2 regions of the Brenneria rubrifaciens genome follow, and region 1 is predicted to be linked to the other one. Evidence: predicted binding sites of a transcription regulator. Region 1 holds the regulator's gene; the other holds the start of a gene.
The links. The regulator sigma-54, encoded in region 1, starts transcription at its own class of promoters, with help from an activator protein. The targets are predictions, from matches to a motif close to GTTGGCACANNTTTCGCTNT.

Region 1 (16,342 bases):
TTAAATAATAACAGCCTGTATATCAAGCCGTTGGCAACGACGATAAAAAACCTCACGGGCCGGTTCCGTTATGACAACGGCAACTTGCGCAGCGAAACGCTGGAAGCCAACTGGCTGGATCAGCCAATGCGGGTGAATTTCACCACGCAAGAGCAGGAAAAGGCGCTCCAGGTGAACGTCGGGCTACAGGGCGCCTGGCAACCCTCCCGCTTGTCCGGTATACCGAAACCGCTTGCCGGTCAGGTGTCGGGGACGGCGGATTGGAAAAGTACCATCGCAGTCACGTTGCCCCATCAAGGGAAAACGACATATGACGTTGATATCGAAGCTAATTTAGATAAAGTAAGTAGTCACTTACCTCGTCCGTTAAATAAAGCCGCGGGAGAGCGTTTACCTTTTCTGGTCAAAGCCAAAGGCGACCTGAGCGGGTTCACGCTGAATGGCCGTATTGGTAAGGATAATCAGTTCAACAGCCAATGGTTACTGAAAGGCGATACTGTCACGCTGGCGCGCGGCAGTTGGAAAAACAGCGTCAATACGCTGCCGCCATTGCCGGAAGGCTCGGCGCTGGTGGTCGATCTGCCCGCGCTGGATGGTGAGAGTTGGCTCGGATTGCTGCCATCAGCACGTTCATCAATGGGTGGAAATGGCGCTGTCAGCCGTTTCCGCTTACCGACAGAAGTGACCGTGCGCACGCCTGAACTGCAAATGCTGGGGCAGCGGTGGCATGATTTATCGATAACCGGTAAAAACGGTCTTCGCGGCAGCGAGGTGCGGGCTCAGGCTCGCGAAATTGATGCCACGCTTGAGATACCGCAGCGCGGTGTGTGGCGTAGTGATATTCGTTATCTCTATTACAATCCTCAATGGAAAGAGAATGAGGCAACCAATCCGATTGCGTTGGCCGAGAAGAAATCGCCGTTGAACGATCCCAGTATCAGTTTTCAGGATTTGCCTGCCTTGCAGCTCAATTGTCGTCAGTGCTGGCTCGTGGGACAAAACGTTGGCCGCATACAGGGGACGCTACAGCCGGAGAAAGACAGGCTGATTCTGAGCGGCGGCGTTATTGACACGGGCAAGGCGCGGCTGACGGTAAACGGTAGCTGGCAGGAGAATGCCGAGGGCGTCCGTACGGCACTGAAAGGACGCCTGAACGGAGACAGTCTGGTGCAGAACGCCGACTGGTTCGGCATCGTAACGCCGTTGCATGCCGGGTCGTTTGAGGTGGATTACGATCTTTACTGGCGCGGCACCCCGTGGGCGCCGGATATCGCCAGCCTGAGCGGAATTCTGCGTACGCGGATAGGAAAAGGGGAAATCGCCGAGGCGGGGACGGGTCAGGCCGGGCAACTGCTGCGTCTGGTGAGTTTTGATGCCTTGCTGCGCAAACTGCGGTTCGATTTTAGCGATACGTTTGGCAGCGGTTTCTATTTTGATGGTATCCGCAGCACGGCATGGATTAAAGATGGCGTGCTGCGTACCGACGATACGCTGGTCGATGGCCTGGAAGCGGATATTGCGATGAAAGGCAATGCTGATTTGGTGAATCGCCAGATTGATATGGAAGCGGTGATAGCGCCGGAAATTTCCGCCACGGTAGGGGTCGGGGTGGCGTTTGCCGTGAACCCGGTCGTCGGGGCCGCCGTATTCGCCGCCAGCAAAGCGCTGGCGCCGCTATGGAACAAAATTTCACTGATCCGTTACCACATTTCCGGTAGCATCGATCAGCCAAAGATTCAAGAAGTGCTGCGTGAACCGAGTAAAAAGTAAGGGCGAGTAGCGGCATAAATGGCTGGCGCGGTTCGTTCACCCAATTTCATCTAATAAAGAGTGAAAAAATATGAGTCTGTCGTTTGTCAGTGAGCAATTACTTACCGCTAACAAATTGAACCTTAACGATCTGTCTTCCGTATTGGGATTATTAAATGAACGTCGTCTGGATTATGCCGATCTTTATTTTCAATCCAGCTACCACGAGTCATGGGTATTGGAAGACCGCATCATCAAGGATGGTTCCTACCATATCGATCAGGGCGTGGGAATTCGCGCGATTGATGGTGAAAAAACGGGGTTTGCCTATGCCGACCAGATCACGCTGAATGCGTTGCATCAGAGTGCACAGGCCGCCCGCAGCATTGTGCGCGAGCAAGGTAACGGCAAGGTGCATACGCTGGGCGAGGTGGGGCACCCTGCGCTTTATCCCCAGCTTAACCCGTTGGATAGCCTGACCCGTGAAGAGAAAATCGCCCTGTTGCAGCGAGCGGATGCAGTGGCGCGTGCCGCTGACGCCAGCGTGCAGGAAGTGACCGCTAGTCTGGCAGGGGTGTACGAACTGGTGCTGGTGGCCGCCACCGATGGCACGCTGGCAGCCGATGTTCGTCCGCTGGTGCGTCTGTCGATCAGCGTGCTGGTTGAGGTGGACGGCAAACGTGAGCGAGGCACCAGCGGCGGCGGTTCGCGCAGCGGTTATCACTATTTCTGGGAAGCCGATGACGGTGAACCGCGTGTGGAAGCCTGGGCGAAAGAGGCGGTGCGCATGGCGCGGGTCAATCTGTCGGCGGTTGCGGCGCCCGCGGGATCGATGCCAGTCGTACTGGGCGCGGGTTGGCCGGGCGTATTGCTGCATGAAGCGGTTGGGCACGGTCTGGAAGGCGATTTTAACCGCCGCGGAACCTCGGTATTCAGCGGTCAGGTGGGCAAACTGGTGGCGTCCGAGCTTTGTACGGTGGTGGATGACGGTACGCTGACAGGGTGTCGCGGCTCATTGGCGATGGATGACGAGGGGGTGCCGGGACAGTATAACGTACTGATTGAAAACGGTATTCTGAAAGGCTATATGCAGGACAAACTGAATGCCCGTCTGATGGGCGTCGTCCCTACCGGCAACGGACGCCGTGAATCCTACGCGCACCTGCCGATGCCGCGTATGACCAACACCTACATGCTGGCGGGGCAGTCAACGCCGGAAGAGATAATCGCCAGCGTTGAATACGGCTTATACGCGCCGAACTTCGGCGGCGGTCAGGTGGATATCACTTCCGGCAAGTTTGTGTTCTCAACATCTGAAGCTTACTTGATCGAGAACGGCCGTGTGACCACGCCGGTAAAAGGCGCCACGTTGATTGGCTCCGGCATTGAAGCCATGCAGCAGGTTTCTATGGTGGGTAACGATCTGGCGCTGGATAAAGGGGTTGGCTTGTGCGGCAAAGAGGGGCAAAACCTCCCAGTGGGCGTTGGTCAGCCGACGCTGAAGCTGGAAAGCCTTACCGTGGGCGGTACGGCGTAAGCAAACGCCGTACTCACGTTGTCTTTATGAGAAACCGCGTGCTTACTGAACGGATGCGGTTTTTTAACACAGGTCACGGCGGTGAAAACCGATTTCAACCGACTGATATGTATCGCGTGACGTTGCACCAAAACATCATCATTAATTTGTAGGGGGAAAGGCGAAAACGTTTCACGAAATTTACGTTTTCTCTTCCTCTCCCCCGTTATCCTGACGATACCCCTGATACGTCAGAGCGACTTTCTTAAAATATTCAATCATGTAATTGATGCAGACCTGCACTTTCAGCGGCAGGTTGTCTTTACGGGTATATAACGCATAAACCGGGCGCGGATCGGAATGGTAGCGGTTGAACAGAATTTCCATTTCGCCGCGCTGAATTTCTTCAACTACCCACATCAAGGGAATATAGGCGATGCCTGCGCCGGCTTTTAGCCAGCGCACCAGCGTCTGCGGATCGTTGGTGACAAAACGGCCCTGCGGCGCCAGCCGGGTGGAAATGCCTTCGGGGGCAATCAGCTCAAATTCACTATCCGCTCGCACGCTGTATTCCAGCCAGGAGAAATTGCCCATGTCGGCCGGTTTTTCCGGCGAGCCGTGCTGGGTCAGATAGCTTTTGGCGGCGCACACCACCATCGGCATCGATCCCAGTCGTTTGGAGAACAGGCTGGAATCCTGTAACGCCCCAACCCGGATGACAATATCCAGACCGTCGGCGATCAAATCAGGCGCAGGGATACCCGTGACCAGATTAACGGAGAGTCCCGGATATTCTTTCAGCATATCGGCGGTCATGGCGGATAACACATTTTGCGCCATGGTTGAAGAACTGCCGATACGTAATGTGCCGATCGGGGTACTGTTGAAGGCATAGAGCTGTTCATGCACCTCATGCGCTTCATGCAGCATGCGGCGGCAGCCGTGGTAATAAATTTTTCCCGCTTCGGTCAGGCCAATGCTACGCGTACTGCGGTTAAGCAGCTTGATTTGCAATTGGTCTTCAAGTTTGGTGACGGTCTGGCTGACGGCGGAAACGCTCATCTGAAGTTGGCGTGCTGCGGCGGTAAAGGAGCCGCATTGCACCACTCTGGCGAATATCGACATACTTTTTAATCGGTCCATTATTCACTCTGGCTTAAAAGTGATTTAGATCACACTGTGTAGATAAGGTGATAATAAACATTCATAATGTAGTCCATCCGGTGATGCCGGACGGGTCATGTAAAACCTTCAATCGTTCATTGTTATCACCGTAGCTTAAAAAATGCCGATTTAACATCGCTTATTGAATCAGCAGTCAGCCTCCTCCCTCGTTCTGACTCAGTTTTACCTGCCGGCTGTGAAGCCTGTGGGACAAGACGTTGCTGTCGATGCGTCACGCGGTGGACGATCATTACGTTAATCACGGTAACCTGTCATTAAGGCGCGTTACACCTAATGAAACATAAGGAAAAGAGGATGAGTTCACTCCCTGTTATGGTGCTGTTCGGTTTGTCGTTCCCGCCGGTTTTCTTTGTTCTGCTGGTGTCGCTGACGCTATTTTTTGTGGTGAACCGGCTATTACACCCGACGGGTATTTATGATTTTGTCTGGCATCCGGCGTTGTTTAATACCGCATTATTCTGCTGCCTGTTCTATCTGCTGTTCCGTTACGGTCTTTGAGGTTTTTTTGTGAAATCTTTCTTTATTGCCACGCTCGCGAAAAAGCTGGGCAGTGTGGTTATTACGCTGGCTGTTGTGTTATGCGCAATTGTGGCGGTATTTCGTATCTGGGCGTTTTATACCGAATCGCCCTGGACGCGGGATGCGAAGTTTAGCGCGGATGTGGTGGCAATCTCCCCCGACGTCGGCGGGTTACTCACCGATGTTCGGGTGACGGATAATCAGTCGGTGAAACAGGGCGATGTGCTGTTCGTGGTGGATCAACCCCGCTATCGTGAGGCGCTGGCCCAGGCTGAAGCCGATGTAGCCTATTATCAGGCGCTGGCGGTGGAGAAAAAGCGGGAAGCGGGACGCCGGGTACGTTTGGGCATTCAGGCGATGTCGCAGGAGGATATCGACCAGTCAGGCAATGCGCTGGAAACGGCGACGCACCAGCTTGCCAAAGCACAGGCCGCGTTGGGACTGGCGAAATTGGATTTGGAACGTACGGTGGTGCGTGCGCCAGCGGATGGTTGGGTAACCAACCTGACTGTGCAGCGCGGGGAATTTATTACCCGCGGTTCGACCGCCGTTGCGCTGGTAAAGAAAGATTCATTCTACCTGCTGGCGTATATGGAAGAAACCAAACTGGAAAGGGTGCGCCGCGGATATCGCGTTGAAATCACGCCGCTGGGCAGCGAGCGTATCTTCTACGGTACGGTGGACAGCGTGGCCGCCGGGGTGAACAACAGCAGTAGCAGCGTCGACAGTAAAGGTCTGGCAACCGTTGACTCAAACCTGGAGTGGGTGCGTCTGGCACAGCGCGTGCCTGTGAAAATCAAACTCGATCGTCAAATGGGCGATCTGTATCCGGCCGGCACCACCGCCACCGTCGTCATTACCGGCGAGCAGGTCAACAACGATAAAAAGCCATCGCCGCTGATTCGTCTGTTATACCGCCTGCGTGAGTTCGGTTAACATCATGAAAAACCCAATATTTTTGCGCTTCCGTTTTGCGTTTAAGCTGAGTTTCGCCATTGTCCTGTCTTTGCTGCTGGGTTTCCATTTGCAGTTGGAAACTCCGCGCTGGTCAGTGCTGACGGCGGCCATCGTTGCTGCCGGCCCGGCTTTTGCAGCGGGAGGCGAACCGTTTTCCGGCGCGATCCGTCATCGCGGCATGTTGCGTATTATCGGGACGTTTATCGGCTGTATCGGTGCGTTAGTCATCATTATTGCGACGATCCGCGCGCCGGTTCTGATGCTGATGCTGTGTTGTTTGTGGGCGGGCGTGTGTACCTGGCTCTCTTCACTGGTCAAAGTTGAAAACGCCTATGGGGTTGGGCTGGCTGGCTACACGGCGTTGATCATCATCGTCACCGCGCAGGGAACGCCGCTGCTGACCCCACAGTTTGCCGTCGAGCGCTGTAGTGAAATTGTACTGGGGATTGTGTGCGCGATTCTGGCTGATTTGGCGTTCTCGCCGCGTTCGATAAAGCAAGATATTGACCGTAGCATCGACGCGCTGCTGGTGGATCAGTATCGGTTGCTGCAACTGTGTATCAGTCAGGCGGAAAAAGCGGTGATCGATACCGCCTGGCACGAGCTGGTGCGTAAAACGACAGCGCTGAATGGTATGCGCAGTTATTTGATGATGGAATCGTCGCGCTGGCAGAACAGCAACCGCCGGTTGAAATCAATGCATACGCAATCGCTGGCGCTGATTACCCAGGCTTGCGAAACCTATCTGATTTTACAGGACCATCCTTCATGGATGAAAGGCAGCCTGAAATGGGTTATCGATCAGCCGGTTGAATCGATGCGGGATGTCCATCAGCGTCTGAAATCGCTGCGGCATCTGATGGTGGCCAGCGATAGTCAGGCGATCCCGCCTACGGTGAGTAGCTGGGTCGGAACCGCAACCCGCTACTTGTTGCTGACCAAAGGCGTGCAGACCAACGGACGCATCAGCAAAGTAGAGGCTGAGGTGCTGAGCAGCGATGTTGAGGTTAAAGTACCATCCGCTGAAGCCCACCATGCCATGATCAACGGATTGCGTACGGGAGTAGCGACCGCGCTGGGCTGCTTATTCTGGCTAAGTACCGGCTGGACGTCGGGCAGCGTTTGCATGGTGATGATTGCCGTGGTGACGTCGCTGGCGATGCGATTGCCGAACCCCAAAATGATGGCGATTGATTTCCTTTACGGCACAATCTTCGCGCTGCCGCTGGGGGCGCTGATGTTTATGTTTATCATGCCCGCCACGCAGCAGAGCATGCTGTTGCTGTGCATCAGCCTGGGGACGATGGCGTTCTTCCTGGGTATCGAGGTGCAAAAGCGGCGTCTGGGGTCGCTGGGCGCACTGGCGAGTACGATTAATATTCTGGTGCTGGATAACCCGATGACCTTCGATATCAGTCAGTTTCTGGATAGCGCTATCGGGCAGATTATCGGTTGTTTTCTGGCATTGCTGGTCATTTTGCTGATCCGCGACAATGCGAAAGCCCGCACCGGACGCACGTTGCTGAATCGTTTTGTTTACCGTGCGGTATCGGCATTGACGACCAATCAGGCGCGGCGCAAAGATAACCACTTACCCGCGCTCTACCAGCAGCTGTTTTTACTGCTGAACATGTTCCCCGGCGATATTGCCAAATACCGTCTGGCGCTATCGTTGATTATCGCGCATCAGCGCCTGCGTTTACTGGCAATCCCGCCGGATAAGTCGCTCTCCGCTTTTCATCGCCGGATCCGCGCCACGGCGCAGCAGGTGATTGGCGCGCGGCGGGAAACCACGCGCAGCCACTCTTTTGCACAACTATTGGATGAGCTGGGGGAGTACCAGCAGAAACTGACTGAACGGCAGGTGTCGCCGGACATGACGGCATCGGTAGGACGTTTAATCGCCATGTTGCGTAAATATCAGCACGCGTTGAGTGATTAGACGCGCTAACCCAGGGGCGCGGTGGTCACCCCAAATCCGCTGTCACGCTTCGGTTTCTGACAATTCACGCAGGTACTGAAAGATCTGACGGGTGGATTTCGGCGGTTTATTCGCAGCCTTTTCTTTTTGCGCGTTGCGCACCAGCGAGCGTAGCTGCTGACGGTCGGCATGTGGATAAAGCGCCAATATGTCGGGAATGGCGTCATCCCCTTCAGCCACCAGACGGTCGCGCAGCAGTTCAAGCTTATGAAAAAGCACCACCTGCTGATTGTGACGGTTTTTCAGTTTATCCAGTGCCGCCTGGATGGGTTCAGGATCGCGGGCGCGCAGCATTTTACCGATCAACTGCAACTGGCGGCGGCGGCCCTCTTTCTTGATTCGCTGCGCCAGCTCTACCGCAGTGCGCAGATCATCATCCAGCGGGATTTTCTCCAACGCGTTTTTACCCAGCTCTACCAGCTCCGCGCCGAGATCTTTCAGCGCTTCGGCATCGCGCTTTATTTCGCTTTTGCTGACCCAGATAATTTCATCATCATCGTCTTCGTTATTGTCCGGGACATCATCAAGCCAGTCTGCGGGTTTCTTGCTCATGGTGGGTTCCTAAAAATTTCCGGGCGCGTTTTTAACGGCGCTTGCCGCGACGCCGAAAATGACAGGCAGGTCGCTCGTCGTAAAAAGAGGCCGATCCTAACAGGTTTGGGCTTTGTGCGAAATTGTCTAAAGATCCTGTTAGACTTAAAAGTTCTATGCTACCCCCTTCATCTTTCGAGTTGCAGGTATATATTGGCTTTGATTTCCTCACTCATTATGGCAGAACAATGGCAATAATCACTCAGGTTGCACAACAGCGCGCAGCGCTGGAACAGGCGGTTGAACAGGCGCTGGCGCTGGCGCGGGCGGGGTCTGACGGGGCGGAAGTCGCGGTGTCGAAAACCACCGGCATTGGCGTGAGCACCCGCTATGGTGAAGTTGAAAACGTTGAATTTAACAGTGATGGCGCGCTGGGCATTACGGTATATTACCAGCAGCGCAAAGGCAGCGCGTCATCCACCGACCTCAGCCCGGATGCGATCGCGCGCACCGTGCAGGCGGCGTTGGATATTGCCCGTTACACCTCCGCCGATCCCTTTGCCGGGCCTGCGGATAACGATCTGCTGGCCTTTGACGCGCCGGATCTGGATCTCTTTTACCCAGCGGAACTGAATGCGGAGCGGGGTATCGAACTGGCCGCGCGCGCGGAACAGGCTGCGCTGAAGGCGGATAAACGCATCACCAATACCGAAGGCGGCAGTTTCAACAGTCATTACGGTATCAAAGTGTTTGGCAACAGCCACGGCATGCTGCAAAGCTTCTGCTCCAGCCGTCATTCCATGTCCAGTTCTGTGATTGCCGAAGTGAATGGCGATATGGAGCGTGATTACGCCTATACCGTTGGTCGTTCGCTGGATGATTTGAAAACGCCGGAATGGGTGGGCGAAGAGTGCGCGCGCCGAACGTTATCCCGTCTGTCGCCGCGGAAGTTACCGACCATGCAGGCGCCGATACTGTTTTCCGCTGAAGTGGCGACCGGACTGTTCGGCCATCTGGTCGGCGCAATCAGCGGCGGCAGCGTGTACCGTAAATCGACCTTCCTGTTGGATAAACTGGGCCAGCAGATTTTACCAGAGTGGCTCACTATTGAAGAACAGCCGCATTTGCGCAAAGGGCCGGCGTCGGCGCCGTTTGATAATGAAGGTGTACGCACTCAGCAACGTGAGATTGTGAAAGACGGTGTCTTACAGACCTGGCTGCTGAGCAGCTATGCCGCGCGTAAGCTGGGCATGAAAAGCACCGGACACGCCGGAGGGATTCATAATTGGCGCATTGCCGGACAGGGGCTGGATTTCGACGGTTTGCTTAAACAGATGGGCAAAGGTCTGCTGGTGACCGAACTAATGGGACAGGGCGTCAGCGGCGTAACGGGGGACTATTCTCGTGGCGCGTCCGGTTTCTGGGTGGAAAACGGCGAAATTCAGTATCCGGTCAGTGAGATTACCATAGCGGGCAACCTGAAAGACATGTTGCGCAACATCGTGACGGTCGGCAACGATATTGAAACACGCAGCAATATTCAGTGCGGCTCGGTGCTGCTGCCTGAAATGAAGATTGCGGGAGAATAAACCACGGCGGGGCGGTCATCGGCTTTATGCGATTGCCGCTGCGCCGCGAAGCCGAAAAGCATTACTCTTCATCAAACCCGGCTTCAAATAGCTGGATAACCGCCGCCAGCGCCGATACCTCATCCGGGCCTGTGGCCTCGACCTCAATGAGCCGGCCTTTGGCCGAATCCAGCATCAGCATGGCAATGACGCTGCTGGCTTCGGCCTCCGTACCGCTGTCGTTGCGCAGCATCACTTCCGCGTCAAAACTCTGCACCAGTTCAAACAGTTTCATGGCGGGCCGGGCATGCATACCCAGCTTGTTCTTGATTTCAACTGTTTGTCTGACGGTCATTATTTACGTTTTTCCAATGTGCGATGGCGCGACTGAACGTTCTTGCCGCGTGAGCGGAAATAATCAGCTAACTGCTCCGCGATGTACACCGAACGATGTTTTCCCCCGGTACAGCCAATCGCCACCGTCAGATAGCTGCGGTTGTTGGTTTCCAGCATGGGAAGCCACAGTTCCAGATAGCTGCGCGTCTGGTAGATAAAATTGTGGACTTCAGTATGCCGATCGAGGAAGGCAGCGACGGGTTTGTCCAGACCGGTCATCGGACGCAGCTTCGGATCCCAGTGCGGGTTGGGCAGAAAGCGAACGTCAAACACATAGTCGGCATCAATGGGAATACCGTGTTTATAGCCGAAAGATTCAAATACTATCGTCAGTTCGCGTTCCCGTTTACCCAGCAGGCGGGTACGCAGCATTTCAGCCAGCTCATGCACCGACATCTCGGAGGTATCGATGATCAGATCGGCCTGCGAGCGCAGCGGTTCCAACAGATCGTTTTCTTCATCAATGGCGCTTTCCAGCGACAGATTTTTACTGGATAAGGGATGCAGACGGCGGGTATCACTGTAACGGCGGATTAGCGTATTGCGATCGGCATCCAGGAATAACAGTTGCGGTGAGAAGCTTTGCGGCAGTTGTTCCATCGCGTGCTCGAAGATTTCCGGGGATTCCGGCATATTGCGTACATCAATGCTGACCGCGGCGGAAATATTGCGTGCCGCAAGCGTATTGGCCAGCTCTGGCAACAAAACCACTGGCAGGTTATCTACGCAGTAGAACCCCATGTCTTCAAGCGCGCGCAGGGCGACAGATTTCCCCGACCCTGAGCGACCGCTGACGATCATCAGCACCATCTGACGACTCCCCTCTGGCAGCGTGATGGCGAACTCTTGCTGCCGTTGTGTTTATAGTGAATGGCTAGAAAATGAATTGTTAGAACACAGATTGCAAGCACTCTCTGCCCCCAAGAACCGTTGATCCCCGATCGGGTCGCCATTCATCGTCAGCATTGCCGTCATTTGACTTAACCGGTTTCCGTCATGATCTGATAGAGCTCTTCATCGCTTTGCGCCGCCCTCAAGCGCCGGCAAACCGTTTTATCCGCCAGGCGTTTGGCGACGAGCGACAGCGTATGTAAATGGGTTTTACATTGTTCTGCCGGAACCAGCAAGGCAAAAAGCAAATCAACGGCTTGATTATCAATGGCATCGAAAGCGATAGGCTGCTCTAACTGGATAAAGACGCCGATTGCTCCCAGCACGTTATCCCCCTCAAGCTTTCCATGTGGAATGGCAATACCATTGCCGATACCGGTACTGCCCATTCGCTCGCGGGTGAGAATGGCATCAAAAATAATCTGTGAGGAGAGATTAAGCTGTTTGGCCGCCAGCTCACTGATAATTTCCAATGCCCGCTTTTTACTTTGGCAATGGACCGAACTTCGGGTGCACTCTGGACGTAACACGGTGCTGAGTTGCAAAACGGGATCGTTGTTCATTTTATATTCACTTAACGGCGCTTTTACTTCTGGTGAGCCCGGCCCACAGGCGCATGAGCCGGGTCTGTTCTCTTGCCCAACGGGACAAGAGAAGAAACTAGTGCTGTTTCAGCTTATCTTTATGCTTGGTAAGCTGGCGAGCCAGCTTATCGATCAGCAAATCGATAGCGGCGTACATATCTAGCGCTTCTGATGTGGCGTGCAGCTCTCCACCGTTGACGTGAACCGTGGCGTCAGCGATTTGTTGTATTTTCTCCACTTTCAATACCACGTTGACCTGATTGATGCGATCAAAGTATTGCTCCAACTTGGAGAATTTGGTGTTCACGAAATCGTGTAAAGGTTCGGTAATTTCGATGTGGTGTCCGGTGATGTTGAGCTGCATCGTCTCTTCCTTCTCTGTTGAGATCAAACCAGTTGTTTACGCTGATTTGATGGTGGGATAGATAAAGACTCTCGGTATTTCGCCACCGTCCGCCGCGCCACAATGATGCCCTGTTCGGCGAGCAGCAGCGTGAGCTTGCTGTCGCTTAATGGCTTGGCGGGGTTTTCCGCGGCGATTAACTTCTTCACCAGTGCCCGGATAGCCGTTGACGAAGCCTCACCTCCGCTGTCGGTATTCACGTGACTGGAGAAGAAATATTTTAGTTCAAAAATGCCGCGCGGACTGTGCAGAAATTTCTGTGTGGTCACCCGGGAAATGGTGGATTCATGCATATCCACCACTTGGGCGATATCTGCCAGCACCATCGGTTTCATGAATTCTTCACCCTGTTCAAAAAAATCCTGCTGTTGTTCGACAATACAGCGGGTCACTTTGAGCAGCGTATCATTACGGCTCTCCAGACTTTTGATTAACCAGCGCGCTTCCTGCAAATGACTACGGATAAACTGGCCGTCGCTGTCGCTACGGACGCAGTTGCCCAGCGCGGCGTATTGCTGATTGATCTGTAGCCGCGGCACGCTGTCGGTATTCAGTTCGACCACCCAACGTCCCTGGATTTTGCGCACCAGCACGTCAGGAATAACATATTCGGACTCACCCGTGTTGATGGATTGGCCCGGACGGGGGTCGAGGGATTGAATCAGCGCCAGCGCTTCTTTCAACACCTCTTCTTTCAGGCGGGTTGAGCGAATCAGGCTGCGGAAATCATGGTTGGCCAGCAAATCGAGGAAGTCGCTCACAATCAGCCTGGCTTCCGCGAGGCGCGGCGTGCTCTCAGCAAACTGGGAAAGCTGTACCAGCAGGCAGTCACGCAGATCGCGCGCGGCAACGCCCACCGGATCAAAGCGCTGTACCCGCTTGAGCACCGCTTCCACTTCATCCAGCGTGACGTTTTCATCCCCAATGCTGTCCAAAATATCTCCCAGCGGCACGGTGAGATAGCCGGTGTTGTCCACCGCGTCAACGATGGACGTCGCTATCGCCGCATCGGTATCTGAAAAGGGCGTCAACTCCACCTGCCACATCAGGTAATCCTGAAGGGTTTGCGTCGTTTCCCCCTGATAGATGGGTAACTCTTCATCCCGGTAATCGGTGCCGGTGCCGGATGGCGTGCCCGCGGAATAGATTTCGTCCCAAGTCGCGTCAAGCGGCAACTCTTCCGGCATATCTTTCTGTTCCAGCGCTTCGCCGGTATCCAGCGAATCACTGTCGGCCGCCTCGAATGACTCTATTTCTTCGTGATTGTCCGACTGCTCGAGTAACGGATTATTTTCCAGCGCCAGTTGAATCTCTTGTTGCAGTTCAAGCGTGGACAGTTGCAACAGACGGATTGCCTGCTGTAGCTGTGGAGTCATGGCCAATTGCTGGCTAAGCCTGAGTTGCAAACCTTGCTTCATAAGTAGCGCTAACTTCCTTATCTATTATTTAATTTGAAACCCTACCCTATCAGAGTCGGAAGCCTTCGCCCAGATAGACGCGTTTTACCTGCTCGTCGGCAAGGATTTCGGTCGGTGAACCGTGGGCGATCAGGTGTCCCTGACTCACAATGTAGGCGCGCTCGCAAACATCCAGCGTTTCACGGACGTTATGATCGGTAATCAACACGCCGAGTCCGCTGTCACGCAGATGTTCAATTATTTTTTTTATATCAATCACCGAAATGGGGTCAACACCGGCAAATGGCTCATCCAACAGGATGAATTTAGGGTTTGCCGCCAGCGCACGGGCGATTTCCACTCGGCGCCGTTCTCCACCGGAGAGCGATTGTCCCAGACTATCGCGTAAATGGATAATATGGAATTCTTCCATTAGCTCGTTCGCCCGGTCTTCCTGTTGTTCCGAGGTCAGATCTTTACGGATCTGCAAAACGGCCATCAGGTTGTCGTAGACACTCAGCCGGCGAAAGATCGACGCTTCCTGCGGTAAATAGCCGATCCCGCGCAGAGCGCGGTCGTGCAGGGGCAGCAGGCTGATATCGTCGCTATCAATTACTATCCGCCCTTCATCGAGCGGGACAATACCGACAACCATATAAAATGTGGTGGTTTTCCCCGCGCCATTCGGCCCCAGTAGCCCAACGATTTCACCGGAGTTAACGGTAAGACTGACGTTTTCCACGACTCGGCGGCCTTTATATGCCTTAGCCAAATTTTCTGCGATTAATGTTGCCATAAGTTATTCGGTGACTCTCGGTTGCGGTGTTTGAGAGGGGGAGGCGGCGTTCTTGTTCTCTTTTTCCTGAAGTTGAGAGGGAACCAATACCGTAGTAACACGTTTACCTTTATCGCTGAAAGCCTCCATCTGCTGTTGTTTCACCAGATAAGTGATTCGGTCGCCTTTCACATTGCTGTCCATCTGCTCCAGGTAGGCGTCGCCGGTCAATACCAGAAAGTCATTGGCCAGTTCATAACGGACTTTCCGGGCATGGCCTTTCACTGGCTTGCCGTTGTCCTGCATCTGGTAGAAAGTGACGGGGTTGCCGTAGCCTTCAACAACTTCACGGCCCTTTGCGTCCTGTGGCCGGGTAACGACGACTTTGTCGGCTTTGACTTCTATCGTTCCCTGCTTTACGACGACATTTCCGGTGAACGTTACCGTATTGCCTTGCATGTCCAGAGACTGCTGTTCTGAATCGATATTAATCGGCTGGTTGTTATCCCCGGTAACGGCCGGCGCAGAAACGCTGACGGCTAACAGCGAACTGGCGATCAGGGTGTGACGCATCAGATTATTGGTTTTGAATTTCATAAGAGGTTTTTACCTTTTCGATCAACTCGGCTGTCTTATTACGCAGATTCCCGCGCATTCTCATCCCGTTGGACGTAAAGCTGGCGCCGTACAGGGTGACTTCATCATCGGAAGAGACGTCCTGAGTGACCAGATTTACCTTGGCATTATTGGTTTTGATTCTCTTCAACTGTGAGTCATGTGTCAGGCTGTTGACCTCGACATGACCGTATAGATAGAGCATTTTGTCTTTCGTCAGCTTGGCGCGGTCCGCGCGCACCGACCAGGTCGCCGTCCCCTGTTCGTTAAACATTGTCGCCACCGGGGTGGTAAACCAGCTTAGTTGCTCGTCATTGAAATATTCCGCTTTGTCCGCGATCAGACGGTAGCTCAGCTTTCCGGCCGGGCTGTAAACCTGGGTGGTGGTTTTCTCGCTGGTATATACCGGTACGGCCGGACTCGCACTGTCTGTCGGCGTCACCGTTTCATTATCTGTAATAGTCCAGCCGATCAGAATGAGGGCAAGCAGTGCCAGCAAAGCGGTCAGCCAACGCTTAGTTTTACTCATATCGACAACCCTTTGGCCTGCTCCAGCTTACCCTGTGAAAACAGGATTAAATCACAAAGTTCACGTACCGCGCCGCGACCGCCCGCGATGCGCGTAACATAATCAGCCCGCGGCAGCAGCAACGGATGAGCGTCAGCCACGGCAACGCTTAAGCCCACCTGAGCCATCACCGGCCAGTCGATCAGGTCGTCACCAATATAGGCGACCTGGCTAGCGGTTACCGTCAGTTTATCCAACAGATTGTTGAAGGCCAAAACCTTATCGGACTGTCCCTGATAAAGATGGGTGATCCCCAGCGTTTTACAACGGTCTACCAGCAGGTCGGCCGTTCGGCCGGTAATAATGGCGACTTCGATACCGGACGTCAGCAGGCAACGGATGCCGTAACCGTCGCGGACGTTAAACGCTTTCAATTCTTCACCGTGATTTCCCATATAAATCAGCCCATCCGACATCACGCCGTCAACATCGCAGATTAACAGACGAACTTTACCGGCCTTATCCAGCACCTGTTGATCGACAGGCCCATAACAGGTATCGGTTTGCGTCCTGGTTTCACTCATTGATGTTTATCCTTGGTTCTTTTGGCTATGGATCTACAAGTAGTTACTTCACTATCGCGGGTTGGCGCATGATGACGGATTACACCACGCCTGCACGTAGCATATCGTGCATATGAACGATCCCCTCCAGACGATCGTTTTCCGCCACCAGCAGCGACGTAATATGGCGTGACTGCATCAGGT
Region 2 (16,342 bases), 320 kb from region 1:
AATGGCCCGTTCACGGCACTGCCCGACAAAATACTGATAGAGCCGATCGGCTTGCACAGGGGTAGCGCCACGGGAAAAACCGGGGCGCATTCCCTTCTGGGTATCGGCCGTCAGCGTAAATTGTGATACCACTAATACGCTGCCCTCCGCCTGGATGACATTAAGGTTCATTTTACCATTTTCATCAGCGAACACGCGGTAACCCAGAACCCGTTCGCAAAGCCGCTCAGCCTTTTGTTCATCATCGCCTTGCTCAACGCCCAGCAATACCAGCAATCCTTGCCCAATCTCACCAATAATCGCATCGTCCACGGTGACATTGGCACTGGATACCCGCTGAATTAACGCGATCATAGAACGTTTTCACTCCTGTTTTTATGACATTGGCAGAACTCATCGCAGCAATGTACGATGACTCCGATCAACAACGGCTCACACGCCGGACGCCGCTGACTGAGTGGCAAAAAAGTCAGGGATCACCTGACGGTCGGTCACCAGAATGCTGCGGATCCCCAGCGCCTGGGCAGCAGCAACATTGGCAGGGTTATCATCAAAAAAGATGGCTTGTTCCGGTGTGACACCTTCCTGCGTCAGCACATGCTGGTAGATAGCCGCTTCGGGCTTACGCAAACCGATATTTTGCGAGAGATAAAGACGGTCGGCCGCATTCTCCACCTCAGGAAACAGGTTAGGCCAATGATTGCAGTGCAGACGATTGGTATTGGAAAGGATCACGGCACGATGCCCATTTTTCCGCAGCTGCTGCATAATCGCGATTACCTCCGGACGCAACGCCACAAAAATAGCCTGCCATCCTGCGGAAAACTGCTCAAAGCTCAGCAAAATGCCCATTTCACCACATAATCGAACGGCAAATTCTTCATCACTGATTTCACCGCGTTCATGCTGTTCAAACGCCTCCCCAATGACAAAACGCTCTTTCAGCGTCGCCAGCGGCGCGCTGCTCAGCTTACTCCAGACACCTAATACCCGGTTGAAATCAATATCGATGACGACATTGCCCAAATCAAAGATATAAAGCATGGCCTCTCCTCATGATGTAACCGTTGGTTTTTCACTGTAGCGGGAAATCGCAGAACTGAACAGGGAGGATAAGCAGGAAAAAAATGGAAGCAAAGGTATAAAAAATGTAAGCAGGAAAACGCCACGCGTGAATAGGGCACCCGAAGGTGCGCTATTCACAAAAGAAATGACTGATAAAAATCAGCTCTCTTTAGGACCGCGGCTAGCGCGTTTACGATCGTTTTCCGTCAGATGGCGCTTACGAATACGCACGGACAATGGCGTAACTTCAACCAGTTCGTCGTCATCAATAAACTCCAGCGCTTGTTCCAGAGACATTTTGATGGCCGGAACCAATGTTGTCGCTTCATCCGTACCCGAAGCACGCATGTTGGTCAGCTTCTTACCGGTCAGACAGTTTACCGTCAGATCGTTTGAGCGTGAGTGAATACCGATAATCTGGCCTTCATACACTTCCGCACCGTGACCCAGGAACAGTTTACCGCGATCCTGCAAACCGAACAGGGCGAACGCAACCGCTTTACCCTGACCGTTTGAGATCAGAACACCGTTCTGACGTTGACCGATTTCCCCCGGACGCACGTCATCATAGTGGCTGAACGTGGAGTACAGCAGACCGGTGCCGGACGTCATGGTCATGAACTCAGTACGGAAGCCGATCAGACCGCGTGCCGGGATCAGGTAATCCAAACGGATACGACCTTTGCCGTCAGGAATCATGTCCCTAACATCGCCTTTACGCTCGCCCATAGCTTGCATAACGGCACCCTGATGCTGTTCTTCGATATCCAGCGTCACGTTCTCGAATGGCTCTTGCATACGGCCATCAATTTTGCGATTGATCACTTTCGGACGGGAAACCGCCAGCTCAAAACCTTCACGACGCATGTTTTCGATCAGAACCGACAGGTGAAGCTCACCACGGCCTGAAACGCGGAACGCATCGGCATCTTCGGTTTCTTCTACGCGCAGCGCGACGTTGTGCACCAATTCTTTGTTAAGACGCTCAAGGATCTGACGAGACGTCACATACTTACCTTCTTTACCGCAGAATGGCGAAGTGTTGACGTTGAAATACATGGTCACGGTGGGTTCATCAACAGAGAGCGCCGGCAGAGCTTCAACCGCGTTCACATCACAGATGGTATCGGAAATGTTCAGTTCGCCCAGACCGGTGATAGCAATGATATCGCCCGCTTCGGCCAGGCTAGCTTCGATACGCTCCAGACCCATATGGGTCAGCACCTTACCGACTTTACCGTTACGGGTTTTGCCTTCGCTATCAATGATAGTAACCTGCTGGTTAGGTTTAACTTTACCGCGTTTGATACGGCCGATACCGATAACACCCACGTAGTTGTTATAGTCTAATTGAGAAATCTGCATCTGGAACGGCGCATCAAGCTCTACTTGCGGCGCAGAGACATGGTCAACGATCGCCTGATACAGCGGGGTCATGTCTTCCGCCATATCATTGTGGTCGTTACCCGCGATACCCATCAGCGCGGAAGCGTAGATGATTGGGAAATCAAGTTGCTCATCCGTTGCATCCAGATTCACGAACAGGTCGAACACCTGATCGACAACCCAGTCAGGACGGGCGCCGGGACGGTCAACCTTATTGATCACCACAATCGGTTTCAGACCATTAGCAAATGCTTTTTTAGTCACGAAACGGGTCTGCGGCATCGGACCATCCATCGCGTCAACGACTAACAGCACCGAGTCAACCATCGACATTACGCGTTCTACCTCACCGCCGAAGTCGGCGTGCCCTGGGGTATCCACAATGTTAATGCGGTAGTTTTTCCAATTAATGGCGGTATTTTTGGCGAGGATGGTAATCCCACGCTCTTTCTCCAAATCGTTGGAGTCCATTACACGTTCGGTTGCTTCAGTACGTTCTCCGAAAGTTCCGGATTGTTGCAACAACTTATCGACCAGGGTGGTTTTCCCATGGTCAACGTGCGCAATAATGGCGATGTTACGCAAATTTTCGATCACAGCTTTGCCTCAGGCATTTAGAAATAGCGCGCTATTGTACACGGATTAATCGAGGGACTAAACAAGATCACAAGCATCAATGATAAACAACTGATGACTGCCAGCTTTGTGATCCCTTTCGCGGTGCAAAAGCGCTACAAGCGCAAATTATTGCACTATTATAGTGCTACGATTTACAAGAAAGCACCAACATGGTGCTACACGCTATAATGGTGCAGTGGTTTTCAGGCGAAAAGCCCCCAAAGGGCAACACATTGCTCGCATTTAAAAAGTTGGCACACTTTTAGCTTTAGTCTACGCACGGTAACAACATCAATCCATAATGATATTCGTTCCACGACGATAAATGACAATCGGGAGAACCAAGTATGTCCGTAGAACATGTTTTGACGATGCTGAATGAACATGAAGTGAAGTTTGTTGATTTGCGCTTCACCGATACCAAGGGCAAAGAACAGCACGTCACTATTCCAGCTCACCAGGTTAATGCTGACTTCTTTGAAGAAGGTAAAATGTTTGACGGTTCCTCGATTGGCGGCTGGAAAGGTATCAACGAATCCGACATGGTATTGATGCCGGATGCCACCACTGCGGTTATCGACCCTTTCTTTGAAGAAACCACGCTGAATATTCGCTGTGACATTCTCGAACCCGGCACGATGCAAGGTTATGACCGCGATCCGCGTTCTATCTCTAAGCGGGCCGAAGATTTCCTGCGCTCTTCCGGTATTGCCGATACCGTCCTATTTGGACCAGAACCTGAATTCTTCCTGTTTGATGATGTGCGCTTCGGCAGCAGCATCTCCGGTTCTCATGTCACTATTGACGATATTGAAGGCGCCTGGAACTCCAGCAAAGAATATGAAGACGGCAACAAAGGTCATCGTCCGGCAGTCAAAGGCGGATACTTCCCGGTTCCTCCGGTTGATTCATCACAGGACATCCGCTCTACCATGTGTCTGACTATGGAAGAAATGGGCCTGGTGGTTGAAGCGCATCACCACGAAGTTGCAACCGCAGGTCAGAACGAAGTAGCTACCCGCTTCAACTCCATGACCAAGAAAGCCGACGAAATCCAGATTTACAAATACGTTGTGCATAACGTCGCTCACGCATTCGGTAAAACCGCAACGTTCATGCCGAAACCAATGTTCGGCGATAACGGTTCCGGTATGCATTGCCATATGTCGCTGTCCAAAAACGGGACAAACCTGTTCTCTGGCGACAAATACGGCGGCCTGTCTGAAACCGCGCTGTTCTACATTGGCGGAATCATCAAACACGCTAAAGCCATCAACGCCCTGTCCAACCCGACCACCAACTCTTATAAGCGTCTGGTTCCGGGCTACGAAGCACCGGTAATGCTGGCTTATTCCGCACGTAACCGTTCCGCTTCTATCCGTATTCCGGTCGTTGCCAGCCCGAAAGCGCGCCGCATTGAAGTCCGTTTCCCGGACCCGGCCGCTAACCCATATCTGGCATTCTCCGCGCTACTGATGGCTGGCGTTGACGGTATCATCAACAAAATCCATCCTGGCGATGCAATGGATAAGAACCTATATGATCTGCCGCCGGAAGAAGCCAGTGAAATCCCAACCGTTGCAGGCTCTTTGGAAGAAGCGTTGAACGCACTGGATGCGGACCGCGAGTTCCTGACCCGCGGTGGCGTATTCACTGATGACACGATTGATGCCTACATCGAACTACGTAAAGCAGAGAATGATCGTGTTCGCATGACGCCGCACCCGGTTGAGTTTGAACTGTACTATAGCGTGTAATCAAAAACCGTGATTAGCCGTACAATGACACAGTAGCGCGATCGTGCTGACGTTTGGGCTACTGACAAAATCAATGTTCAGTCTGTTTTTAGTGACGAGCTATTGCTCGTCACCCCATCCATGGGGTTCGCCCTACAGACTAACGCTTTGCATTATTAAAAAATTTTTCCTGAAAATTTTTTGTTGCCGTGGAAATTTTTCAGCCCATCTAAAGATGGGCTTTTTTCTCCACGAGCTCTGAAATTACAACATCATATACACTACTATGCACTGATAGGGTGCGGGAGTCTGCGTTATGGCAACAGGCACGCTGCCCGATGCTGGGCAGATCCTAACTTCTTTAATTAACAGCATATTACTGCTGGATAGCGATCTGGCGATTCACTATTCCAACCCAGCGGCACAACAATTACTGGCACAGAGTTCTCGTAAATTATCAGGTACGCCTTTGCCTGAATTGCTGGGATATTTTTCTCTGAATATAGATTTGATGCGTGAGAGTCTGGATTCAGGGCAAGGTTTTACGGATAACGAAGTGACCATCGTCGTGGACGGCAAAGCGCATATTATGTCGCTCACCGCGCAACGGGTGCAGAATAACTTCATTTTGCTGGAGATGGCACCGATGGATAACCAACGCCGTCTCAGCCAGGAACAGCTCCAGCATGCTCAGCAACAGGCCGCCCGCGATCTGGTAAGAGGATTGGCACACGAAATAAAAAATCCACTGGGTGGATTACGAGGCGCTGCGCAATTGCTCTCTAAAGCACTTCCCGATCCGGCGCTGACCGAATACACCAAAGTGATCATTGAGCAGGCGGACCGCCTGCGTAATCTGGTTGACCGCCTGCTTGGTCCTCAGCAGCCCGGCCTGCATGTCACCCAAAGTATTCATCAGGTGGCGGAACGGGTATGTCAACTCGTTTCTCTGGAAAAGCCGGACAACGTGACGCTGGTGAAAGATTACGATCCCAGTCTGCCAGAGCTCACTCACGATCCAGACCAGATTGAGCAGGTCTTACTGAACATCACGCGTAATGCGCTACAGGCGTTAGGTGAAGAAGGCGGTACCATCACTTTGCGCACTCGTACCGCATTTCAGCTCACCTTACATGGCGTGCGTTATCGCCTTGCTGCGCGCATTGATGTCGAAGACGACGGCCCCGGCGTGCCGGCCCAGTTACAGGACACGTTGTTCTACCCGATGGTGAGCGGCCGGGAAGGTGGTACTGGTCTGGGGTTGTCCATTGCGCGAAGTCTTATCGATCAACACTCCGGTAAAATTGAATTCAACAGTTGGCCAGGTCATACCAAATTTTCGGTTTATCTGCCCATTCGCCAGTGAGGTTCACAATGCAACGAGGGATAGTCTGGATTGTCGATGACGATAGCTCCATCCGTTGGGTGCTCGAACGTGCACTCACTGGTGCGGGCTTAACCTGTGCAACATTTGATAACGGAAACCAGGCTCTGCACGCGTTGGCAACGCAAACGCCAGACGTACTGTTATCCGATATCCGTATGCCGGGAATGGATGGACTGGCGTTACTGCAACAGATAAAGCAGCGTCATCCTATGCTGCCAGTCATCATTATGACCGCGCATTCCGATTTGGATGCCGCGGTCAGCGCCTATCAGCAAGGTGCGTTTGACTACTTGCCGAAACCTTTTGATATCGACGAAGCCGTCGCGTTGGTCGAGCGTGCTATTAGTCATTATCTGGAACAGCAGCAGCCCGTTCGTAGTCAACCGATTAGCGGCCCGACAACCGATATCATCGGTGAAGCGCCCGCCATGCAGGATGTGTTTCGGATCATTGGCCGCCTGTCGCGTTCCTCTATTAGCGTACTGATTAACGGTGAATCCGGCACAGGGAAAGAACTTGTGGCACATGCCCTGCACCGCCATAGCCCGCGCGCCAAGGCACCTTTTATCGCCTTGAATATGGCGGCAATTCCAAAGGATTTAATCGAATCGGAATTGTTTGGCCATGAAAAAGGCGCATTCACCGGCGCCAATCAAATTCGTCAGGGGCGCTTTGAGCAGGCCGATGGCGGTACGTTGTTTCTTGACGAAATCGGTGATATGCCGCTTGATGTTCAAACTCGCTTATTGCGCGTGCTGGCTGACGGTCAGTTTTATCGGGTTGGCGGCTACGCTGCCGTTAAGGTGGATGTGCGAATCATCGCGGCTACGCACCAAAACCTTGAACTACGGGTACAAGAAGGTAAGTTTCGTGAAGATCTTTTTCACCGTCTGAATGTGATTCGCGTTCACCTGCCGCCGCTGCGCGAACGCCGGGAAGACATTCCCCGCCTGGCTCGCTATTTTTTACAGGCAACGGCCAGGGAATTGGGTGTCGAACCTAAAAATCTACATCCAGAGACGGAAACGGCGCTTACACGACTGCCGTGGCCGGGTAACGTTCGCCAGCTGGAAAATACCTGCCGCTGGTTAACCGTCATGGCTGCCGGACAGGAAGTGCTGATCCAGGATTTGCCACCTGAGCTGTTTGAAACCACCGCACCTGACTCCACAGTGCAGATGCTACCGGACAGTTGGGCAACCCTGTTAGCGCAGTGGGCGGACAGAGCGTTGCGCTCCGGTCATCAAAATCTGCTGGCTGAAGCGCAACCCGAGATGGAAAGAACCTTGCTCACCACCGCATTGCGCCACACTCAAGGACATAAGCAAGAAGCAGCTCGGTTATTGGGATGGGGAAGAAACACCCTGACGCGTAAGCTGAAAGAACTGGGGATGGAGTGAGTAATAGGACTTGTGCATTCACGTGCACAAGTCCTTGCGCGGAATATTGGTCATAACGGACGGCATCGAATCAAGATAAACCGTCAAGATACGCCCCAGAAGCAAGCCGTTTTGAATCGCTTGCGACCCCACGGAAAGCGAATAGCGGCAAGCAGCAAATGTTAGCGTGAAAATACAATCCGGCGCACGAAATTTTCATGAATTTGTTCTTTACTTGCCGCTTGCCAGCAGTATGATCGTGTCGCTGATTCGGGAGGAGTACCATGCTGGATTCATTAATTTCCGTAGTGACACACAGCGCTGAATTGAGCTCAGCGGCGAGCCATACACCGCAAACAGCGATCGCCGCTATCCTGTGTGCCGCTCTGATTAACTTTTTTAGTTAATACGCCGCCACATCAACGATCGGTGTCCTTACTAAAAAGGTTTCACCATAAAAGACAGTCGCATCATTGCGACTGTCTTTTATCAGATTACCCGTGAGAACTGCTGCGTCCGTATCTTGTCTCGAAGGTAACTATCGAAGGACATGCAGATATTGCGGATTAGCAGACGCCCCTTCGGCGTAACCACAATCCCGTCTTCCTGTATGTCCACCAGCCCATCAACCGCTAATGGCGCCAACTGCTGCAAATCCTGTGCGAAATAGGACTGAAAATGGATATCATAATCCGCTTCAATCGCCTGGTAGTTTAGCCGGAAATTACAAATCAGCATTTTAATGACATCGCGGCGAATGCAATCGTCCTGCGTCAACTGCAACCCGCGCCATAGCGCATTTCCTGAGTCTCTAACTTGAGCGTAGTAGCGTTTCAGTTCCTTTTGGTTTTGGGCATAACTGTCACCGATCATACTGATCGCCGATACGCCCATTCCCAGCAAATCACAGTCTCCCTGAGTCGTATACCCCTGGAAATTGCGGTGCAGCATTCTTGCCCGCTGCGCCATCGCCAATTCATCTTCCGGGCGCGCGAAATGATCCATACCGATAAATTGGTAACCGGCTTGCGTCAGAGTACCGATAGTCTGCTGCAAAATTTCCAGCTTCTGTCCTGCATTCGGCAAATCGGCCTCCTTGATTTTCCGCTGGGCCGCAAACATGCTGGGTAAATGCGCATAGTTAAACACACTGAGGCGATGCGGACTCAGTTCAACCACGCGCTGTAGCGTCAACGCAAAGCTTTCAGGCGTCTGCTTTGGCAAACCATAAATCAGATCAATATTGGTTGACGTAAAACCCAGTGATTTCGCTCTCTCAATCAACGCAAAAATGAAGTTTTCATCCTGCTCACGGTTTACTAATTTCTGTACTTCTTTGTTAAAATCCTGCACCCCCATGCTCAGGCGATTAAATCCTTCGGCTCGCAGGTGATCGAGAACATCCAGCTCAATTTCGCGAGGATCGATCTCCAGCGACAGCTCAGCCCGATGTGAAAACGAAAAGTGTTCATGCAGCAGCCGCATAAGGCGACCGATCTGCGCTTTATTCAGGTAGGTTGGCGTACCGCCGCCCCAATGCATTTGCATCACCGTTCGCCCAGCAAACAGCGGCGCTCGCTGACGAATTTCCAGTTCCAGCACATCGAGGTATTCATCCGCTTTATGCCGCTGGCGCGTGACCAGCTTATTACAGCCGCAGAAGTAACATAGACGGTGGCAAAAAGGGATATGGATATACAGCGAGAGCGCTCGCTGTGGATAACGCGCGATAGCCTGCTGAAAAGCAGGTTCGTCGAACCGTTCACTAAACTCCAGCGCGGTAGGATAAGAGGTATAACGAGGCCCGGAATAATCATATTTTTGAATCAGGGCTAAATCCCAATCAACTGCGTGTACGGACATGCTGCTCACTCCTTCCAGTCTTTTATTGGCGGGCGTATCCTTGTCTCTCCCCTACGGATCGCCGTTTGTTGGAAGACCCACCCGCTCCCATCCCTGAGACTTGCCCTCAAAGGGCCGCCATAAATGGCGTTTAAAAACGCTGCCGACGCTTTTTTCTGGTCAAACGCATCGCTGATGATGACAGACCATTCAGAATCGTATGGTGTAATCGTTTTTTTCGTTTCGACAGAAACCATAATTTAACTAACAGACAAAACAGATAAAGCGTAACCAGTAGTATTAATAACAGAACAAACCATTTCATCGATCAGAATGCATCTTTCGGGTTATTGCGCTTTAGAAGTTGCAGCATATCTTCCCGTTGCTCTCCGTCGTCATCGTCATCACGCAGTTCGATGCCCAACTGTTCCATCAACATATCAATACGAGCCAGCGTTTCATCAACCCATGACTGCTCTTTAGCGCTCAACGTTTCGCCATTATCCAGACGATCCAACAAGGCGTCCAGACGGGGATCGCTCTCCAGCATAGCAAGTTCTTCCTCGGGCGGCATCGTGAGGGAGGTGAGCGTTTCTTTGACTGTTGCGACAGATTTAGATTTTGTCGCTACGGTTTCCTGCCCCCTCAATGGAATGGGTTTTTTGCTGCCAATACGAGGATCGGCGGCTCTGCGCTGTCCTTCCGTTCCGTTTGACTGTCCTTTTTCCTGAGCGCGACTACCCGCAGCATGACCACGATGTTTTTTCTGGCGCTTCCTGTCGCGTGCTTCCCGATCCAGTTCTTCACGGGATTTTCTTTTAATTTTGGGTTTGGCGGACCCTTTAACGGTATAACTCATAATGTTGCTCTCAGGTACACAATTGATGGGAATTGCGGCGGAATCTAGCAGAAAGCCCGGCAATAAAAAAGTGCTCACATAGACCGATAATGGTTTTCGTTATTTCAGGTCAAACGTAGTTGGGACAGATAAAACCGCCTTTATCGTCAGTTACAGGTATAATCCCCAACCAGACAGAGATCCAGAAAGAGACCATCATTGTGACCCAGCAATATAACTACCACATGACGCATTTTATCATCAGCGCCCCGGATATTCGCCATCTGGCAACAGATAGCGGTATTGAAGTTGCCTTTGCTGGGCGCTCTAACGCCGGAAAATCCAGCGCACTGAATACGCTGACCAATCAAAAAAATCTGGCGCGCACCAGTAAAACACCGGGAAGAACGCAGCTCATCAACCTGTTTGAAGTTACAGAAGGCGTTCGTCTGGTAGATTTACCCGGTTACGGTTATGCCGACGTGCCGGAAGCCATGAAGCTCAAGTGGCAGCGCTCGCTGGGAGAGTATCTTCAGAAACGTAATAGTCTGAAAGGACTGGTCGTACTGATGGATATCCGCCACCCGTTGAAAGACCTCGATCAACAAATGCTACTGTGGGCGGTCGATGCACGGCTTCCGGTACTGGTTCTACTGACCAAAGCTGACAAACTGGCATCGGGCGCGCGCAAAGCTCAACTTAACATGGTGCGTGAAGCCGTACTGCCATTCATGGGGGATATTCAGGTAGAAGCTTTTTCTTCACTGAAAAAACTGGGCGTCGACAAACTGCGCCAAAAACTTGATAACTGGTTCAGTACACTACCGCATAGCGAAGAGGAATTAAAAGAATAAAACCAAGTAAAAACACATAATTAGTGTGAAATATCCTCCGCACTACAACCTATATTCTTCTGACAAAAATATCACACATTGCGCGATATACCAGCTAATCCTGAAAGCGCCCGATAAAAAAATCGTCAGGAGCGATTACCTAGCGACAGCCCGGTAGGGAAAGTCATCAGGTATGAAGACGAATAAAAAAAACGCCCCGGTCATTTCTGACCAGGGCGGCTAAATTCAGCCAAATCCGATTACGTGAAGTAAAAGGTCTGAAAGATAGAACATCTTACCTCTGTACCCTACGTCTTTAACTCTACCCTATTTCTTCATCGGAACAAAGTTTTTTTGTTGTTTAATTTCATGAAAATTGGCGACCAATTACACAAAGTTAAACTATGTCACACAATTCTGTCATTTAATTACAGAAATATGTGATCCACAATAACCTAATGTGCTTCATCCCAGTTCATGCCGGTTCCAATATCGACCCGTAGCGGAACATTGAGTTGCATACACCCTTCCATCAACTCTCTGATTTTACTTTTAGATTCTTCCAGAACCGAATCTTGAATCTCAAAAACCAATTCATCGTGAACCTGCATGATCATATTCACGAGCGGCTTATCCTGTTGTAACCAGTCATCAATCGCGATCATCGCTTTCTTGATAATGTCGGCTGCCGTCCCCTGCATCGGGGCGTTGATAGCCGCGCGCTCCGCCGCCTTACGAGCCATTGCGTTACGAGAACGAATGTCCGGTAAATAGAGACGGCGACCATCCAGCGTGGAAACATAGCCCAGCTCCGCAGCCTGCTGGCGGGTACGATCCATGTATTCCTGAACACCGGGGTAGCGTTCAAAATACAAGTTCATGTATTTCTGTGATTCATGGCGGGGAATGTTCAACTGGCGCGACAGCCCAAATGCACTCATTCCATATATCAGGCCGAAATTAATGGCTTTTGCGCTACGACGCTGTTCCGACGTCACCTTATCCAGCGCAACGCCGAAGACTTCCGAAGCCGTGGCACGGTGAATATCCAGCCCATCAGAGAACGCGCTCAGTAAACCTTTATCGCCGGAAAGATGCGCCATAATGCGCAGCTCAATCTGCGAATAGTCCGCGGCAACAATGCTGTATCCCTTCGGGGCGATAAAAGCCTGGCGGATACGGCGCCCTTCTTCGTTACGCACCGGAATATTTTGCAGGTTGGGATCGCTGGATGACAGACGACCGGTCGCCGTCACCGCCTGATGATATGAAGTATGCACTCGCTTGGTTGCCGGATTAATCATCAACGGCAGTTTATCGGTGTAAGTAGACTTCAGCTTCGCCAGCCCGCGATACTCAAGGATCAGCTTCGGCAGCGGATAGTCCAACGCCAATTCAGCCAACACTTCTTCATTGGTGGAAGGCGCGCCTTTTGGCGTTTTTTTCAGGATAGGCAACTTCTGCTTTTCGTAGAAAATGCCTTGAAGTTGCTTTGTCGATGACAAATTGAACTCTTCGCCAGCCAGTTCGTAGGCCTCCGTTTCCAACCCGACCAGACGAACCGTCAATTCTTTAGAGTGCTCAGACAGAATCACGGGGTCAATCAACACCCCAGCCCGTTCCATTCTGGACAACACGGGCACCAATGGCATATCGATGGTCTGAAATACCTGGCGCAGTTCAGCCTGCTGTTGTAATTTCCCCCACAATTTCTGATGCAGATGCAATGTGACATCCGCATCTTCCGCTGCATACGGGCCAGCTTGCTCCAGCGCGATCTGATTAAATGTCAGCTGATTTTTGCCCTTGCCGGCAATCTCCTCAAACGTGATCGTTTTATGATGCAAGTACCGTTCAGCGAGGCTATCCATATCGTGACGTCCGGCAACGCTGTCCAAGACATAAGACTCGAGCATGGTATCAAACGCGATGCCACGTAATTCGATGTCATAGCGTTTCATTACACCTTTATCAAATTTGAGGTTCTGACCGACCTTCAACCGTTTTTCGTCTTCCAACAGTGGTTTAAGCAACGCCAATACCCGATCGCGATCCGGTTGTGCTGGCGCATCCAAATAATCATGGGCCAATGGCAGGTAAGCGGCCTCACCCGGTTTTATCGAAAACGACAGTCCAATGAGGTTGGCGGTCAGTGTATCCAACCCATCTGTTTCGGTATCAAAGGCAAAAACATCGGCATTTTTTAACCGCTCAATCCATTCCAGCAGCGTCTTTTCATCCATGATGGTGACATAGCCATCAGCAGAAAGTACCGACACCGTTTCTGTCTCGCCGACATGTTTTTCCGCTGTTTTGACAACCTTCGGTGCCGGTGAACGACTTTTTTTGTCTTGCAGCCAGGTGCCAGATGCAATATCGGACAGCCAACGCTTGAACTCATAACGGGAAAATAAACGGTGCAGTTCATCGATATCCGGTTCTTTGACCGTCAACTGCTCACATTTCAGGTCAAGCTCAACATCCGTTTTAATCGTGGCAAGCTGATAGGAAAGGTACGCAACCTCTTTATTTTTTTCGAGCTTAGGGGCTATCGTTTTGGCACCACGAAATGAAAGCTTAGCGATCTTGTCCAGATTGGCATATAACGAATCCAGACCACCGATGCCCTGTAGCAGCGCTTGTGCCGTCTTCTCACCAATACCGGGAACGCCGGGAATGTTATCGGACGAGTCTCCCATTAACGCAAGGAAATCAATAATCAGCGCTGGTGGAACCCCGTATTTTTCACATACTTCGTGCGGGCCGAGGATAGTGTTGTTCATGGTGTTGATAAGCGTCACGTTCGGCGTGACCAACTGCGCCATGTCTTTATCACCGGTGCTAATCAGCACGGGCGTTCCGGCTTTCTCTGCCTGCAAAGCCAACGTACCAATTACGTCGTCCGCTTCCACGCCGGAAACAGCAAGCAATGGCAACCCCATTGCCTTGACCATCTGGTGCAAAGGCTCAATCTGTTCGCGTAAATCATCCGGCATCGGGGGACGATGCGCCTTGTAGCTTTCGAATAACTCATCACGGAATGTCTTGCCTTTCGCGTCAAATACCACCGCAACATGGCTGGGGCGGTATTGCAGCAACAAACTGCGAAGCATGTTTAACACGCCATACATCGCACCGGTTGGCTCCCCTGCACTATTTGTTAACGGTGGGAACGCATGATAAGCACGGTACAAATAGGATGAGCCGTCTACCAGGATAAATGGGGGTTCTGCAATCTGAGCCATAGCCTGTTGTAATCTTTGTCAACTGTCATAACGCTAAGCATGCCATAGCTGAAGGAAAGAGACGATCCTTAACGTAAGGTATTCATCATTTTTGCATGGGCCATCGCAAGATCCATCTGTGGATAAGTTTGTGAATAGAATTGAGAAGCTAATTATCAATAGGCCTGACAGGAAATTTGATAATATTTATATCCATATTATTCATGTAGTTATGTAGATCTTGATTCAGATCAAGTATCAATAAACGACAATCAATTTTGTGGATATAAATTAATTGATAAAATATTAATGAAATAAGCGGATTAGTTTGAAAGATAAAAAGGATGAGGCCCGATGAATAAAACCACGCCGATAAAATCAGCGTGGTTTATTTACCACTTATTTCTTGTCGATAAGGAATTTCGCAACATCAGCATACTGTTTTACGTACGCATCCATAGAGCTGGTATCCAGGCCGTCATTCTTAATCATATATTTGCCATTAACAAACATGGCTGGAACACCGCGTAATTGTAAATCTGCCGCCGCTTTTTCCTGTTGAGCAACCAGAGATTTCACAACAAAGCTATTTAACGCACCATCAAATTCTTCCGCACTGACACCGGCGCTGATAAAAACTTTCCGAATATCGTCAGGACTTTTTACGGTCTGTGTTTTTTGAACCGCCTCAAACATTAGTGGGCTAACTTTATCTTCTACGCCCAATGCCATGGCCACCGCCCAGGCTTGAGTCAGGTTTTTACCCAACGGACCTAAAAAGTCAACATGATAGCGAGTCATTTTTGTCCCAGCGGGCAGTGCTTTTTTTACTGCTTCCGGGATACGGTAAACCTGCGCAAATTGATAACAATGCGGGCAATAAAATGAGAAGAATTCAAGAACTTGAGGTTCCTGAGTGGCAGGTCTATCCAGTTCGACAAATTGCTTACCATTGGAAAATTCAGCCGCCGAAGCGCTAAATGACAGAACAACACCAATCAGCGCAAACCATAATTTTTTCATAAAATACACTCTCTCCATTTAATTTCAGTACATTGGCATTAGCTGCAAAGGGGGCTCCTGTAACAGCCTAACCTGTTCGGTAAATATTGATGTCTGCTTAAGCCAAAAATCAGCATCAGTCATCCAGGGGAAATTTCGAGGAAAAGCGGGATCTTCCCAACGGCGCGCAACCCAGGCCAGATAATAAACCTGTCTCATTGCACGCAAAGGTTCGATTAATGCCAACTGACTATCCTGAAATTCAGCAAACTCACTGTAGGCCTCTAACAAAATATCCAGTTGTACGCGTTGTTCATGCCGCTCTCCATGCAGTAACATCCATAAATCCTGTATTGCCGGGCCATTACGCGCGTCATCCAAATCCACAAATAGCGGACCGTCACGCCACAAAATATTGCCCGAATGGCAATCACCATGTAAACGTAAAGAATGCCAATCAGTACGCCAATAAACTTCAACTGTATCAATCAGCTTTTTGGTTGCCTGTAAAAAAGCATGTCGATGTGTTTTTGATATTAATGGACAACGTTCCAACAACTGGTAGGGCACATGCAAATACTCCTTCAACCCGATTGTTGGCCGCACTGAAAAAGAAGATTTGCTGCCTGTTTGATGAATTCTACCTAAGAATCGGCCAACCCACTCCAACTGCTCTTCATTATCCATTTCATATTGCCGTCCACCGACGCTGGGAAAAACGGCAAAATGAAACCCTTTATAAAAATGCAGAGTATGACCATTTAGCGTTAATGGGGCGACAACGGGCACTTCATCTTCAGCGAGTTCGTGGGCAAACGCATGCTCTTCAAGGATTTGCGCTTCAGTCCATCGCTCCGGGCGGTAAAACTTCACAACGAACCGCTTCCGTTCCTCATCTGTAAATTGGTATACCCGGTTTTCATAGCTATTTAAGGCAGTCAAACCTGAATCGACACGCAATCCGGTATCCAACAAGGCATCCATGATCAATTCAGGGAACAACGTCTGAAAATTAAAAACTGAGCTGTTCAT

Region 2: a site for sigma-54 is predicted at 3,320-3,339, ahead of glnA (glutamate--ammonia ligase). Genes of this name have one in related genera too.

What each region holds. Positions count from the first base shown of each region.
Region 1 is NZ_CP034035.1:204,830-221,171, forward strand. It holds gene yhdP (AsmA2 domain-containing protein YhdP) at 1-1,770, shown strand, start outside; gene tldD (metalloprotease TldD) at 1,841-3,286, shown strand; gene aaeR (HTH-type transcriptional activator AaeR) at 3,467-4,408, opposite strand; gene aaeX (p-hydroxybenzoic acid efflux pump operon protein AaeX) at 4,745-4,948, shown strand; gene aaeA (p-hydroxybenzoic acid efflux pump subunit AaeA) at 4,958-5,905, shown strand; gene aaeB (p-hydroxybenzoic acid efflux pump subunit AaeB) at 5,910-7,868, shown strand; gene yjgA (ribosome biogenesis factor YjgA) at 7,911-8,459, opposite strand; gene pmbA (metalloprotease PmbA) at 8,687-10,027, shown strand; gene npr (PTS phosphocarrier protein NPr) at 10,089-10,361, opposite strand; gene rapZ (RNase adapter RapZ) at 10,361-11,212, opposite strand; gene ptsN (PTS IIA-like nitrogen regulatory protein PtsN) at 11,383-11,856, opposite strand; gene hpf (ribosome hibernation promoting factor) at 11,954-12,241, opposite strand; gene rpoN (RNA polymerase factor sigma-54) at 12,265-13,698, opposite strand; gene lptB (LPS export ABC transporter ATP-binding protein) at 13,748-14,473, opposite strand; gene lptA (lipopolysaccharide ABC transporter substrate-binding protein LptA) at 14,477-15,049, opposite strand; gene lptC (LPS export ABC transporter periplasmic protein LptC) at 15,030-15,596, opposite strand; gene kdsC (3-deoxy-manno-octulosonate-8-phosphatase KdsC) at 15,593-16,159, opposite strand; gene kdsD (arabinose-5-phosphate isomerase KdsD) at 16,239-16,342, opposite strand, start outside.
Region 2 is NZ_CP034035.1:3,915,597-3,931,938, forward strand. It holds gene dtd (D-aminoacyl-tRNA deacylase) at 1-354, opposite strand, end outside; gene yihX (glucose-1-phosphatase) at 433-1,044, opposite strand; gene typA (ribosome-dependent GTPase TypA) at 1,225-3,048, opposite strand; gene glnA (glutamate--ammonia ligase) at 3,417-4,826, shown strand; gene glnL (nitrogen regulation protein NR(II)) at 5,122-6,171, shown strand; gene glnG (nitrogen regulation protein NR(I)) at 6,180-7,592, shown strand; gene EH207_RS17580 (YshB family small membrane protein) at 7,856-7,978, shown strand; gene hemN (oxygen-independent coproporphyrinogen III oxidase) at 8,061-9,434, opposite strand; gene yihI (Der GTPase-activating protein YihI) at 9,742-10,272, opposite strand; gene yihA (ribosome biogenesis GTP-binding protein YihA/YsxC) at 10,473-11,105, shown strand; gene spfP (small protein SpfP) at 11,331-11,378, opposite strand; gene polA (DNA polymerase I) at 11,540-14,329, opposite strand; gene dsbA (thiol:disulfide interchange protein DsbA) at 14,708-15,331, opposite strand; gene EH207_RS17610 (serine/threonine protein kinase) at 15,356-16,342, opposite strand.